DNA from 4 places in the Glutamicibacter ectropisis genome. Region 2 is predicted to be linked to each of the others. Evidence: riboswitches for the same ligand, from Rfam matches in the RefSeq annotation. Region 2 holds a riboswitch; each other region holds the start of a gene.
The links. Region 2 has a riboswitch for S-adenosylmethionine ahead of QMQ05_RS01135 (hypothetical protein). Riboswitches for the same ligand answer to the same signal wherever they lie in the genome.

Region 1: it holds a riboswitch for S-adenosylmethionine, as region 2 does, so the genes downstream of both, QMQ05_RS15870 (acyl-CoA dehydrogenase family protein) here and QMQ05_RS01135 (hypothetical protein) in region 2, are expected to answer to the same signal.
Region 3: it holds a riboswitch for S-adenosylmethionine, as region 2 does, so the genes downstream of both, QMQ05_RS16650 (flavin reductase family protein) here and QMQ05_RS01135 (hypothetical protein) in region 2, are expected to answer to the same signal.
Region 4: it holds a riboswitch for S-adenosylmethionine, as region 2 does, so the genes downstream of both, QMQ05_RS03350 (O-acetylhomoserine aminocarboxypropyltransferase/cysteine synthase family protein) here and QMQ05_RS01135 (hypothetical protein) in region 2, are expected to answer to the same signal.

The regions. Positions count from the first base shown of each region.
Region 1 is NZ_CP125942.1:3,378,112-3,381,527, forward strand. It holds gene QMQ05_RS15870 (acyl-CoA dehydrogenase family protein) at 10-1,236, opposite strand; SAM riboswitch class I at 1,287-1,377, opposite strand; gene QMQ05_RS15875 (LLM class flavin-dependent oxidoreductase) at 1,505-2,941, opposite strand; gene QMQ05_RS15880 (ABC transporter permease) at 2,938-3,416, opposite strand, start outside.
Region 2 is NZ_CP125942.1:232,716-236,131, reverse strand. It holds gene QMQ05_RS01150 (TetR/AcrR family transcriptional regulator) at 1-232, shown strand, start outside; gene QMQ05_RS01145 (hypothetical protein) at 357-545, opposite strand; gene QMQ05_RS01140 (thymidine kinase) at 1,131-1,754, opposite strand; SAM riboswitch class IV at 1,933-2,078, shown strand; gene QMQ05_RS01135 (hypothetical protein) at 2,099-2,386, shown strand; gene QMQ05_RS01130 (amino acid permease) at 2,383-3,416, opposite strand, start outside.
Region 3 is NZ_CP125942.1:3,539,843-3,543,258, forward strand. It holds gene dnaB (replicative DNA helicase) at 1-475, opposite strand, end outside; gene QMQ05_RS16650 (flavin reductase family protein) at 1,130-1,630, opposite strand; SAM riboswitch class IV at 1,727-1,844, opposite strand; gene QMQ05_RS16655 (long-chain-fatty-acid--CoA ligase) at 2,220-3,416, shown strand, end outside.
Region 4 is NZ_CP125942.1:722,489-725,904, reverse strand. It holds gene QMQ05_RS03355 (cystathionine gamma-synthase) at 1-787, opposite strand, end outside; gene QMQ05_RS03350 (O-acetylhomoserine aminocarboxypropyltransferase/cysteine synthase family protein) at 789-2,084, opposite strand; SAM riboswitch class I at 2,171-2,261, opposite strand; gene QMQ05_RS03345 (LysR family transcriptional regulator) at 2,490-3,416, opposite strand, start outside.

The DNA of each region.
Region 1 (3,416 bases), 460 kb from region 2:
GAAAAGTTTTTAGGTGTACAGCGACAGTGGCTGAGATTCTCCGCGGAGGAAGTACGCGCCGACCTCAATCTTCTTGTAGTCCACCGGGTCGTGCAGTGAGTGGGTGCGCACATTGCGCCAGAACAGGTCTAGGCCAACACTGTTCGCAGTCGACGACGATCCGGTGACTTCAAAGATCCGGTTGGCCACCTCAACGCCTACCTCGGTGGACACCACCTTCGCTTCAGCAATCTCAACAGCCAACGCCGCACGCTCGGGCTGCGTCACCTCCCCTGCCTTGGAGAGCAGTGCATCAAATTTGCGGCCCAGCTTTTCGGTCAACGCTGCCACGGCAGCAGTTCGTGCCTTGAGCTCACCCACGGTGCGCTGGAAGATTGGATCCTGGGAATAGGTCTCAGCCTGCGAGAACAGCCACGCGTTCTTGCGCCCCAACAAGATCTGCTTGCCACGGGCCAAGGCACCCTCAGCAATACCCAGGTAGAAGTTCGCGAAGGCCAGCTGGATGCCCGGGGTCAGTAGGGTCGAGACCGGCTCATCGGTGACTTCACCAAGAAGATCAGTCGGCTCGATGCGTACATTGTGATACTTCAGCGAGTTCGACGCACTCAGTCGCTGGCCTAGGTAGTCCCAGTCATCAACGATTTCTAGGCCCTCACGGTCACGGTCGATGATGAAGGCCAGCACCTGGCCCTTGCGTTCGCCCTCGGTGACTTCCGCGTTGATGACGATAACCTCGCCTACCCCGGAACCGGTGGAGAACCGCTTGGCACCATTGAGGCGGAAGCCATCACCCTCAGGCACGAGGGTCAACGTGGGATCAACCGGGTTGACCGAATCGCCCCACAGCCAGCCGCCCTCAACGGTGCGCTGCCACCACTGGGCTTGGGTTTCAGGCGCCGCGTAGAAGGCAATGCCCGACTGGTTCACGTAGTGGTAGGCCAGCAGCTGAGAAATTGAGCCATCGGCCGTTGCCAAGATGCGGACCGCTTCAAAGGCGGTCTCCCAGTGTGCCCCGGCGCCACCAAATTCGGTCGGCACCAGCAGGTTCAACAAGCCAGCTTCACGCAGTAACTGCACCTCAGCGAAGGGCTGAGCATTCTTGCGGTCGCGTTCTAGGGCGTCGGTAGCCAGCTGGTCGGCGACCTTTTGTGCGATCTCGCGCCAGTGATTAAGCTCGGCTTCATCGGCGGTGCCGGTGTAAGGCACGCGCGGTAGCTGGGTACTGATAACCGTCATCTTCGTTCTCCTTAGGACTGTGGATTCCGAAGGACGCAGAATTTTCTGCAGATCCATCGAACCTGGCGTTAGCACTTACTGCGGGATGCAGGTTTGCTGCGGCGTCGCGGAGCCAGGTCTCTCAGCCGCTCTGGATGGTGTGTTCTTTCAGTGAATCACCGCGCGATGGCTGGCGGAAGTCACGAGGTCACAGGACGGAACATCGTCATTTTTCGACACGTTCACCGCTCTGAAACGGTAATAAAATTCCGTCATATTTACTCATATGTCATTTGGCGCCTAAAACAGCCTCTGGGATTTGACTAGCCTTGGAATCTGCTGCGGAAGCTTGGCCAGCATAAGCCCCACGGTAGGCCGCTGCCGGGTGATCGTCAGCAACTCGTCGTTGTCCTTCTCCGGCCAAATATTCGCGCAGCGTATTCCCTTCATAGCCGGCCCAGGTTCGTCCACGCTTGCGTAGCTCCGGAACCACCAAGTCGGTGAATTGCTCGAAGGATCCCGGGGTGATGGCGTAGGCCAGGTTGATTCCGTCCAGCCCGGACTCATCCACCCAACGCTCAATTTCATCGGCCACTGTTTCGGCCGAACCCACCAGGACCGGGCCGATGCCACCCACGCCGAGGTAGTCGGCAATCGAATTCGGTGTCCACTTCTGTTCTGGGTTCGCGGTGGTAAAAATCGACAGGGCGGAGCGGGCCGCGTTGGTCTCCAGATATTTCAGTTCTTCATCCACCGCGTACTGGCTCAAATCCAAACCTGACCATCCGCCATAGAAGGTCATAGCCCCTTCACGTGAGGCATAGGACTGGTACTCACGGTAAAGCTTTTCTGCCTGCGCATCTGAATCAGCCACCACCGTCGTCATCAGGGCATAAATTTTTGCAGCATTTCGAGGCCGGCCCACCGCTTCAAATTCGTCACGGATCGCATCGGTCTGCCTGCGGGTGACGGCAGTATTAATGGAGTTCAGGAAGATCCCTTCGGCATGTTGTGCACCGAAGCGACGACCACGAGATGAGGCACCTGCCTGGAAAATCGCCGGCGTACGCTGAATCGATGGCTCTGAAAGGTGAATGCCCGGGACATTGAAGTGCTGACCTTGATGGTTAATCGGGTGCACCTTGCTCGGATCGGTGTAGATCCCACGTTCCCGGTCCTTGACGACTGCTCCCTCTTCCCAGGAGCCTTCCCAAAGCTTGTAGACCACTTCCATGAATTCATCGGCAATGTCGTAGCGTGCATCATGATCTAGCTGGCGGGTCATCCCCAAATTTCGTGCCGCCGACTCCAGATAGCTCGTCACCACATTCCAGCCAACCCGGCCACGGGTGAGGTGATCTAAGGAAGAGAATTTACGGGCTAACGCATAAGGCTGTTCATAGGTCAGCGCACTAGTCACCGCAAAGCCAAGGTTCTTGGTAGCCGCGGCCATCGCGGAAACTTGCATGAACGGATCATTCAATGGAACCTGATCAGCATCTAATAGGGCTGGGCCACTGGAGTTTTGGTACACATCATAAATGCCCAAGACGTCGGCCAAGAACAACGCATCAAAACCACCGCGTTCTAGGGTTTGCGCCAGCTCCACCCAATATTCCAGGGTGTTGTATTCATCGGCTCGATTCTGCGGATGGCGCCACAGTCCCGGGCTCTGATGGCTCACGCAGGTCATGTCGAAGGCGTTGAGGTGAATGCGCTGGCTCATGAGTTACTGTTTCCTTTTCCTGTGGTTGATATGTGCTTCTTAGCAGTGCGCAGCTGGGCGAAAATCCCGGTGGACGATTGACCCTGGTTTCGCCCGAGCACGACGGCGGCGAGCAAGATGGCCAGCAGTACGAGTCCACGGGCCAGGTCCTGGAAGAAGAAGGACAGTCCGATCAGGTTCAGTCCGTTATCCAGCAAGCCAAAAATCACTACACCAATCAGCGTTCCGCCCACGGACACACGCCCATAGCGAGAGATCGTGGCCCCGATGAATACCGCCCCGATGGCATCCATCAAATAGGCCTGACCACTGCCGGGAACATAACCATTGGAGCGTGCGGCCAACACGATGCCGGCAAATCCGGCGATCACCGCACACAACAGATAGGCACTGGCGATCAGCGCATTAACGCGCAGCCCAGAGATCTTTGCTGCGCTAGGTTGTTCACCGGCCACGGTGAGCTTGCGTCCATAGC
Region 2 (3,416 bases):
TGCCACGGCCATGCAGGCCACCGAGTTGGCCCCGGTACTGCAATTGCGTGAGCTACTGGAAGCTGCCGGGCTGTCTTCCGAGAATGCTCGCCACGGTCAGCAACTCCTGCTCAACCACATTCTGGGCTCTGTCGCCTTCCGTCAGAACCTAGTGCAATTGGATGTTGATTCACCGATATCCGACGGATTCGACTGGGCTCTACAACGTGCTGTTGCTGGACTGGTTAACTAACAAATCAGTTACGCGGTCTCGACGACTGCCGCCGTACAAGGGGTTTCGCTATCTCAAGCATCCGCGATGAGCTAGCTGTATCGAACATCGAACGAATAATCCAAGGGTGATTCCACCACTCGGGTCACTCGTTCAGCGCTCCAAGGGCAAAAACCACAAAGAAAAATGCGCAGATCCAGAAGGCTACAAGCGCCCAATTGCCAAAGAACTTGTCCTCTTTGGAACCGGTTTTCTTTCTGTCCTGACGTTCCCATTCGAATACACCGATGAACAATAGGGCCAAGATCAAACTAATTACTGAAGCTGCGATCAATTTTTGGTTTCCTTCGACTTATTCACGGTTCTAATGATTGGTTTGCGGTGAGCTGCATCAGGAAGTTATTAGTCCTGGCACCCCTCAAGGGCTACGCGGGTCATCGTTTTTGGGCACACGGAATGAGACCAGTCCCTGGAACCGAATTTGTCGTACTCGCCGTTGACGAAAATCTCAACACCGTCGGAATTCGTACTCGTACGGTAAAACACTATGATCGGCTCCCCTTCAGTAGTTGGCGATGAAACAGCCAACTCGACATTGCGCTTACCTACTGCAGCGTCCATGCAGTCAAGAGCTTCAGCCGCTATCTGTTCCCCCTGAGTAAGGGTTAGTTCGCCACAAGAATCACGTGGAACATCATCGTGGAAAGCCGACGGCGCCCGATCGGAATTTCTGGATCTTTCGAATATATCTTGAGATCCGTGCTGTCCATCCGGCATCAATCCCGCGCATGCAGAAAGCATCAGCAAGGCTATAGCGGCCATAGATAACCCAACCGGAATCCTCATGTACCGAGTCTGGCACACGATTCGTCATTAGGTAATCGATGTGATCGATTCGTGACTTGGGGATAATAGCGAACTAGCTCAGTTTTCCGCCGGAAGCTTCGAGGTAGCACGAGGCGCACAGCGATTCGTACCAAACGTCTTCGCCATCGATGGCAACCTGATCACCATCAAAAACTACGGTGTCACCAATCCGCCGGGTATTAAACATGGCCTTGCGTCCGCACCGGCAAATGGTCTTCAGCTCTTCCAAAGAGTGGGAAAGCTCCATTAGACGAGCTGAACCAGGGAATGCGTGCGTGCGGAAATCTGTGCGGATTCCGTAGGCCAGCACCGGCACGTTATCCAATACGGCGATGCGCAAAAGATCATCGACCTGCTCGCGGGTCAGGAATTGCGCTTCATCCACCAAAAGGCACGCCACAGGTGGTGCATCCACGTGAGTCACTAGCGCTTCTGGGTCATCTCCCGAACTTTGTACGGCGAATTGCTCGCGAACGTTATCCTCGGGGCTGATGGTGAAATCGACAATACGCTCGATCCCCAGCCGTGAAACAATCGAGTTTTCACCCTTGGTATCAATGCCGGGTTTAGCCAAAAGGATTCGCTGGCCACGTTCTTCATAGTTAAAAGCAGCCTGAAGCAAACTCGTGGACTTGCCAGAGTTCATTGCACCGTAGCGGAAATACAATTTGGCCACTATCGCTCCTTGAAGAATCTTTGCGTCAGCCAACTAGTTGGCACCCTACGATCTTAGTGCCGGTGCAGTTTCTCCTCTGCCAACCAACGCCGGGTAACACTAAGCAAAGATGAACTCACATTGCATGACATAGGAAAAACGTTGAGCCCCCATCAAAGTTTTTGTAGCATGAAATCAACTTCACGAGTTCTGATCGCTGACACCACCAAATGGTGGTTTCAGCAAAGCTCCGACTGATCAGACACCAACCCCACAGTTGTACGGCGGGTGGTTCGGATGAAGAAGCGGCCTCGGATGCAAGAGCGTCACAGGCAAGAACAACAAGTGAAAAGGTCCTAGCTGCCATGCAAAGCTCTACCCAAGAACCACTAGCACTCCCCCAAAATTCTGCACGCTTCAGCTCAGACTGGATCAGCGCACGCTTTTGGAAAGATCGCACCACCGGTCAATTGACCATTGCAGCTGACGGACAGCTGTGGAATCTAGAACCAGAACAGCCAGAACTGTTGGATAAGGTTTTAGATCCGGCAACCGTCAACGACGCAGAATTCAACGCACACCTGAAAATCCTGTTGGTTCCTCGGGCCCACGAAATTGCTGGAACGTCCTTCTTCCGATTACGCCACCCCTAAACGGTGTCCTTGCCAGAGTGCTGCTTCTTGGTAGCGAAAACCAGCCAGTACAGTAGCGACATCACTGCAACGAAGGGCACTCCGAAAATCAGCGTGTACTTGAATTGAGGTACAAAGAATGAGGTCACCAGCAGCGCGGCAAGCAGGAGCGCTCCAACAATTGATGCTGCTGGATACCCGAATAGCTTGAATTCTAGGCTCTCGTGATCCTGCTTTACTTTGCGCCTGAAAGACACATGGGTCAACAAGATCATGAGCCAGGTAGCCAAGGCGCCAAAGGTTGCTAGGGATAGCATGATGCCAAACCCGCCCTCAGGCACCAGCGCGTAAACAATCGCAGCCACGGCGATACCTCCGGCGGACATCCATACCGCATGGACCGGTGCTCCTGCGCGGTTAGTTCGATGTGCCATGTGTGGTGCGTGACCTGCATCAGCCAGGGAATGCAGCATCCGAGTAGCGGCATACAGCTGGGCATTCATGGCCGATAGCGCAGCAATGATCAATACAAAATTCAGCACTGAATCAGCAAAAGGAATACCTACCTGGGACATCACGGTCACAAAAGGTGAACCGCCGGAGATCAATTCGCTGGTTGGAGCTACAGCCAGGATCAGCGCCATGGTGAATACGTAAAACAGCAAGAGTCTCAGGAAAGAAACCTTGAAGGCCTTGCGCACCGCAAGTTTCGGATTATGGGCTTCAGCAGCTGCGATCGAGATGGCCTCAATGCCCATATAAGAGAAGATCGCTACGATCACCGCACTCCACGTACCGAATAGTCCGTTGGCGAAGAAACCACCCTCTGCGCTGTAGTTATGCACCCCAAACTGATCGTGCGGATTGTGGAAGACCAGCCACAGCGCAATGATAATGAAGGCAAGAACCGCAAAAACCTTGATCGCCGAGAACCAGTATTCCGTGGTTCCGAAAACTTTCACGCTGGAAAAATTCACTGCCAGAAGGACGGCAGAGAAAATGCCCACCCACCAAAGGCCCGAAATTTGTGGGAACCAATACTGCATGTATT
Region 3 (3,416 bases), 300 kb from region 2:
CAACTTTGTAGACCTCGGCCTGCGCTTCATTAACGATGGCATCAACTTCACCGTCGGGTGAGTAGCCCATTTGGACAATGCGCGTTCCGGCATCAACGAGGCGACGCAGCACGGCGCGTTCGCGCACGATTTCTGCATAGTAGCCAGCGTTAGCTGCGGTAGGTACCTGCTGAATAAGGTTGTGAAGGTACGCGGCACCGCCTACGCGGGAAATTTCGCCACGCTTGGTCAGTAGGTCAGCCACGGTCACGGCATCGGCAGGTTCGCCTCGACCGTACAAGTCGATGATGGCTTCGTAAATGGATTCGTGGGCCGGACGGTAGAAGTCGGTTCCTCGCAACGCCTCCACAACGTCGGCGATGGCGTCCTTGGATAGCATCATGCCGCCGAGCACAGACATTTCAGCTTCGACATCCTGCGGCGGTTTGCGCCCTGCGTCGGATTCTCGTCCCTCGTAAACCGGCTCAGCACTCATTGCAGACACTTCCATCCCCTCTTGACCGCACTGGGAAAGATCTTCCATGCCAGGCGGCCACGTTTCATCTTGTCAGTTGATACCGACAGTTTGATGGAAAACGTCTGTGGATATTTCTGTCCCAAGGCCAACAGTAGGGCTGATATTTAGCCACGTAAACCTCATTATCCACAGCTTCTGTGCATAACGCACTCTCACTTGTGGATTAGCCTGTTTACTATCTGGGGAGAACTCTGTGGATTACCGCCATATTTTAATCATTACTAGCTACTGACTAGGCATTATACGTTGTCACAGTTGTGGACAGAAAGTTATTTTATTGAAGATAACGCTATGTCCCCAGAAGTTATCAACAAGCAAAAATGCCCGAAATTCAGGGTTTTTCGCCTTTTATACACGGTTCCACACAATCTACCCACAAGTGTGTGGATAAACATGTGGATACACCCATGATCACAAAAGACTTAGTCACCAGCTTTAAATTGAACTGGATCAACCCCAGATGAACAGTAGTCCACATTTTTGCGTCGGTTCCCTCGTTCGCACCGTGGATAACCCTTTGCCGGGTTCAACGTGCTCAATAATCAACAAGGCTCGGTGGGGATCACTGTTGTGATCCGCACCGAGCCTCGCGCAAGCTACTTACCGGAGGGGTTAGACGAGCTCAGGAACTGGGATGGAATGAAATCGAGAATCATGGAAGATCTGTGGGGAGTGCTGCGATACGTGATGCCCATGCACCTCCAAAAGCACAACCCAGTGATCTCCTGCTTCAACTTCGTTGTAAATTGAGGTCTCCAGCCACAAGGTGGACTCTTCGACAAATAGTGCGCCCTCTTCAGAGGTCACGGTATTGATACCACGGAAACGGTCACCGTTCTTCGAAGCAATCTGCGCGCACACGCCATCATTCTGATCACTGAGCACCGAAACCCCAATATGGCTAGCGGCACGCAGTTTCGGCCACGTATTAGACGACTTCTGGACTGCAAACATTACCAATGCAGGTTCCAGTGAAACTCCGACAGTGAATGACGATGCAACGATTCCGGTCTTAACACCGTCAATCTTTGCACACAGAGCAGCAACACCTGAGGGGTGCTGAGCGAAAACCTTACGCAACGATAACGGGTCAAGTTCACGATTTAATGACATGGCTCGATTCCTTCGGGTCTTGCCCACTGCGCCAGACCCAGTGGACGTTGTGATTCGGGATGAACCGAACTAGTTCCCACTGAGGTTTCACGCCGTGCGCGGTACTTGTTCCGACACCATTTAGTGCAGAACCGAATCCTCACCTGGAGCACCCCACTACCGTTGAGAGGGTTGCCGATCAGCAAGCCAGGGCTCTTAGCTGATGCTCTTGATTCTGTTTAAAACGATATGGCTCATGACGAAGCACCGTCAAACAAATGACTTCGCAAATCGCAATATTCAACAAAATATTCGACATCGATACCCCTTTGACTATCCCGCACAGTCTTTTATTCGCGAAATCACCCGCATCTAAGGCTTTTCGTAGTCATCGACCATGTGATGTAAGTCGTAACGCATTAACTTATGACAGACCACCGACCTCACCAATCCGCGAACCGTCACCGCTATTTCTCATCCACTCGCCGATATGAAACTACGTTTCTAACTTTGACGCTGAGGTTCATGTAAGGATAAGGATTACAGTGTTCCGGGTCACACCAATACTGTCTGCCACCGTTGCCAGAGAAGATGAATGAAGGATGCCTCCATGGTCAATATTCATGCCAACCATTCCGAACTAACTCCGTTGCGCTTCCTTGAACGCTCCGCCGAGGTTTATCCAAAGAAGACTGCCATTGTGCATGGCACGCGTAGTTATAACTATCGAGAATTCGAAGGCTTGGTCCATCGTTTCGCTCAGGTCCTGGCCGAACGCATCAACCCCGGTGACCGGGTGGCGGTGCTGGCACCGAACACCCCGGAAATGCTGATGGCACACTATGCGGTACCGCTAGCTGGCGGAGTGCTCATCGCACTCAACACCCGGTTATCCGCCCATGAACTGCAGTACATCATGGATCATTCCGAAGCGAAGCTATTGTTTGCGGACACGGAACTACTAGAAAACACTAAAAACCTGCGGCGGGAAAATCCGACCCTGCAGGCACTCATTGAAATCACCGATGACCAGTACACCGGCGCGCGCCCTCACGTAGACGTTGATGGCACGCTCCAAGAACTCCTAGCCACGGCCAGCGATGAACAACTTCCTTACGCAATCGCCGATGAGCGGGCACCAATAACTTTGAACTACACCTCGGGCACTACGGGCAAACCCAAGGGCGTACTCTACTCACACCGTGGCAGCTACTTGAACTCATTGGGCGAAGCACACCATCAAGGCTTCACCTCAGCAACTCGATACCTGTGGACCCTGCCCATGTTTCACTGCAACGGTTGGTGTACCCCGTGGGCCGTCACCGCCGCCGGAGGAACCCACTTGTGCCTGCGCGGGGTTCGTGAAGAACCAGTCTGGGACGCTATCGAAAACTTAGGAACAACGCATCTGTGCGGAGCACCAACAGTTTGCTCCATTATTGCCGACTCCCCTCTGGCCCATCAGCTTGATGCTCCCCTACGCATTACTACCGCCGGAGCACCGCCTTCGCCGGCTATCATCTCAAAGCTGCAAAAACTCGGCATTGAGGTGGTCCACGTTTACGGTTTGACCGAAGTGTACGGACCTTACACGGTCTGCGAATTCCAAGAGGAATGGGAGCAACTAGAGCCGACTGAACGCGCGGCAAAGCTTTCTCGACAAGGCGTCGGTATGATCACCGCTGAATCTGCACGCATCGTGGATGAGAACATGAACGATGTACCAGCCGACGGGCAGAGTATGGGTGAAATAGTCTTGCGTGGCAATAACGTCATGATTGGTTATTACCGTGACGAAATAGCCACC
Region 4 (3,416 bases), 490 kb from region 2:
AAGCGCAGTGGCGTTCCATGCGCAGGCCCAGGGTTTTGAGCCCCCTCGCGGCCAGATAGGAATCCTGCGGGCCGGCCACCGCTCCCCCGGCGAACTGCTGATAGCCCACCGCTTCGGCCAGGGATTGGCCGCGGAAGTGATGATCGGCGAGAATCACCGCACCACCGAGCACATCGGAGTGCCCGCCAATGTATTTGGTGGTGGAGTGAACCACCGCGTGCGCACCAAAATCCAGTGGGCGCTGTAGATAAGGAGTGGCGAAGGTATTATCCACCACCAGCAGGGCACCGTTCTCGCGGGCAATGGTGGCCCACCCGGAAAGATCGGCGATGCCCAGTAGTGGGTTGGAGGGAGTCTCCACCCAGAGCAGTGCGGTGTTCGGCTGTACCGCGGCGCGCACCGAATCCAGGTTGGTGATGTCTACCGCAGAAGAGGTGATGCCCCATTTGCTGTGTAGTTTGGAGATCAACCGGTTGGTGCCACCGTAGCCGTCGGCGCCGAGGATGATGTGATCGCCCGGTTCAAGCACGGCACGCAAGAGGGCGTCTTCGGCGGCGATGCCCGAAGCGAAGGCGAACCCGGCTGCACCACCTTCAAGTGCGGTGAGCTGTTCTTGGAAGCCATCACGGGTGGGGTTGGAGCCTCGGGAGTATTCGTGCCCGGAACGCAGCACGTTAATACCGTCTTGGATGAAGGTGCTGGTTTGGTAGATCGGTGGGACCACGGCCCCGGTATGTGGGTCTTTGTGCTGGCCGGCGTGTACGGCCTGAGTGTTGAAGCCAGTCATCTCATGCTCCTTGAGTTTGTGGGGCTAGGACCAATGCCAGATCCAGGGCCTGGGTAAGATCTGCCAACAGGTCGGCCGGGTCTTCGAGCCCTACCGACAGGCGCAGGGTGGAGGTGTTTAGTCCGGCGGCGACCAATTGTTCTTCGGTGAGCCGGCAGTGCGTCATGGTGGCCGGATGCGAAATCATGGTGCGGGTATCGCCCACGTTCGCGGCCAGGGAGATCAGGCTCAGCCCGTCGATCACCGGGGAGACCAGTGAGGGGTCGGCCAGTTCAATGGCAAGTACACAGCCGGTGCCGTTCGGGGTGATCGTTGCCGCCAGTTCAAAACTTGGGTGACTGGATAAGGACGGGTGGTGGATGGCCGCAATGCCCGGGTGGGAAGAGAGCTTGTCGATCAGGGTGGTGATGCTGCGATGCACGTGGGCGGCGCGCACCGGCAGGGTTTCGATTCCGGTGAGGATGCTCTGGGCGCTGGCCGGGGCCAGGGTTGGGCCCAGATCGTGCAGGAATTTGGAACGCACCAGCATCGTATAGGCGCCGGCACCGTGGCGTTCGAGCAGTGAGGTGTTGTTCAGGCGTGCTCGTGGGGCGGAGATTTGTGGCCAGCGCACCGTATTGGAGAAGTCGAAGGTGCCGGAGTCCACCACCACACCGCCGAGGACCGAACCGTGTCCGGCTAATCCCTTGGTGGCTGAGTGCACCACAATGTCGGCGCCGAAATCTAGCGGCTTGACGTTCACTGGGGTGGCCAGGGTGTTATCCACGACTACCGGGATGTTGTGTTCGTGGGCGATGGCGGCAATGGCTGGTAGGTCAGCCACGGTACACAGTGGGTTGGACACGGATTCGAGGAAGAACGCGCGGGTGTCTTCCTGAATAGCGTTACCCCAAGCGGCATGATCGGCCTGGTCAACAAAGGTGACGCGGATACCGAAGTCGGCGAAGGTGTCGGTGAACAGATCAACGGTGCCACCGTAGAGCGAGGAGGAAGCCACAATGTGTTTGGGTCCCTGGGTCAGGGCCAGTAGGGACAGGGCCACCGCGGATTGGCCGGTGGCGGTGGCGACCGCGTGGGCTCCGCCTTCCAGTGCGGCTACTCGTTGTTCGAGGATGGAAACGGTGGGGTTGCCGGTGCGTGAGTAGGTGAAGCCGGATTGGCGCAGCGCGAACTTTTCGATGGCTTCGCCGTGGGATTCAAATTGGTACGCTGCGGAATTGTGCAGTGGAGGTAGCATCGGGCGGAACTCTCCGCTCGGGCGATATCCTGCGTGGACCGCGTCGGTTCCTTGGCTCATAGCTCCTTCTCGTTTCTTGATCACGAGGGAGGACCGAAGTGCATCGTGTTTGGCACAAGGCCCACGCTGATGCGGGGTTCGGAACTGCTCCATCGTTCCTGGCTTTAGCACCTTTCGGTTTCCCGATGGTTGCTGCGACGTCAACGAGCCAGATCTCTTAGTCGCTCTTGATGGGTTGTTCTTCCATGGTTGGGCATGGGCCTCACAGCGTGCAAGCGCTATCGGCGCTGACGCTTCATACAAGGTCGTGACGCTTCATATGTCGTCTACTTGTCATCATGACGCGGACACTAACGACCCTTTATGACGCGTGATCAAGATGAGAATTCCCGAGATTCCAAGGATCTTCCTCAACTTTGTGACAACTAAGCACCCAGCGGTGACACACTGTTACAGATTTGGGGCCTAGCCGAGTACCTGAACTCCGAAGCTTTGAACCACCGCACGGACCTCTTGCAGGTAGCGCTGGGCCTGATCGGTCAGCGGAATGGCGGCGTGGTTGATCCAACCGATCTCGATGCGCTCGTCGATGGCCAGCGGGATGGCCACGATGGAGGGATCCAGCTCGTCGCTGATGATGCCGGTGGAGATCGTGTACCCGCCCAAACCGATCATGAGGTTGAAGATCGTGGCACGGTCCGAGACCTGAATTTCGCGCTGGCTTGAGCGGGTGGAGAGGACCTCTTCGGCGAAGTAAAAAGAGTTACTTGCCCCCTGGTCGAAGGTCAGTCGGGGTAGATCTTCGAGGTCTTCGAGGGTGACCTGATCGCGGGCGGCCAGTGGGTTGCTGCGCGAGATGAAAATATGCGGATCGGCCAAGAACAGCGGGTGGAAGACCAGCCGAGATTCGCGCAGCAGCTTGTCGATGACCTTCCGGTTGAAGTCGTTGCGGTAGAGAATCCCGATGTCACTGCGCAGGGTGCGCACATCCTCGATGATCTCTTCGGTGCGGGTCTCACGCAGCGAAAATTGGTATTCCGCGGCACCACTGGCCTGGACCATACGCACAAAGGCGTCCACCGAAAAGGAGTAGTGCTGGGTTGAGACACCCAGCAGCCGCCGCGCGGCGGGGCGGCCGAGGTAGCGGTGCTCAAGAAGCTCCACCTGCTCGAGCACCTGCCGGGCGTAGCCGAGGAATTCTGCGCCTTCAGCAGTGAGCGTCACTCCCCTGGCCGAGCGCACCAGCAAGGTGCGCCCCACCCGGGATTCGAGTTCCTTCATCGCCGCCGACATGCTGGGCTGCGCGACGTAAATCAGGTCGGCGGCAGCCGAAATCGACCCCTCGGAAGCTACCGCCACAAAATAGCGAAGCTGCTGCAGTGTCAATCCATT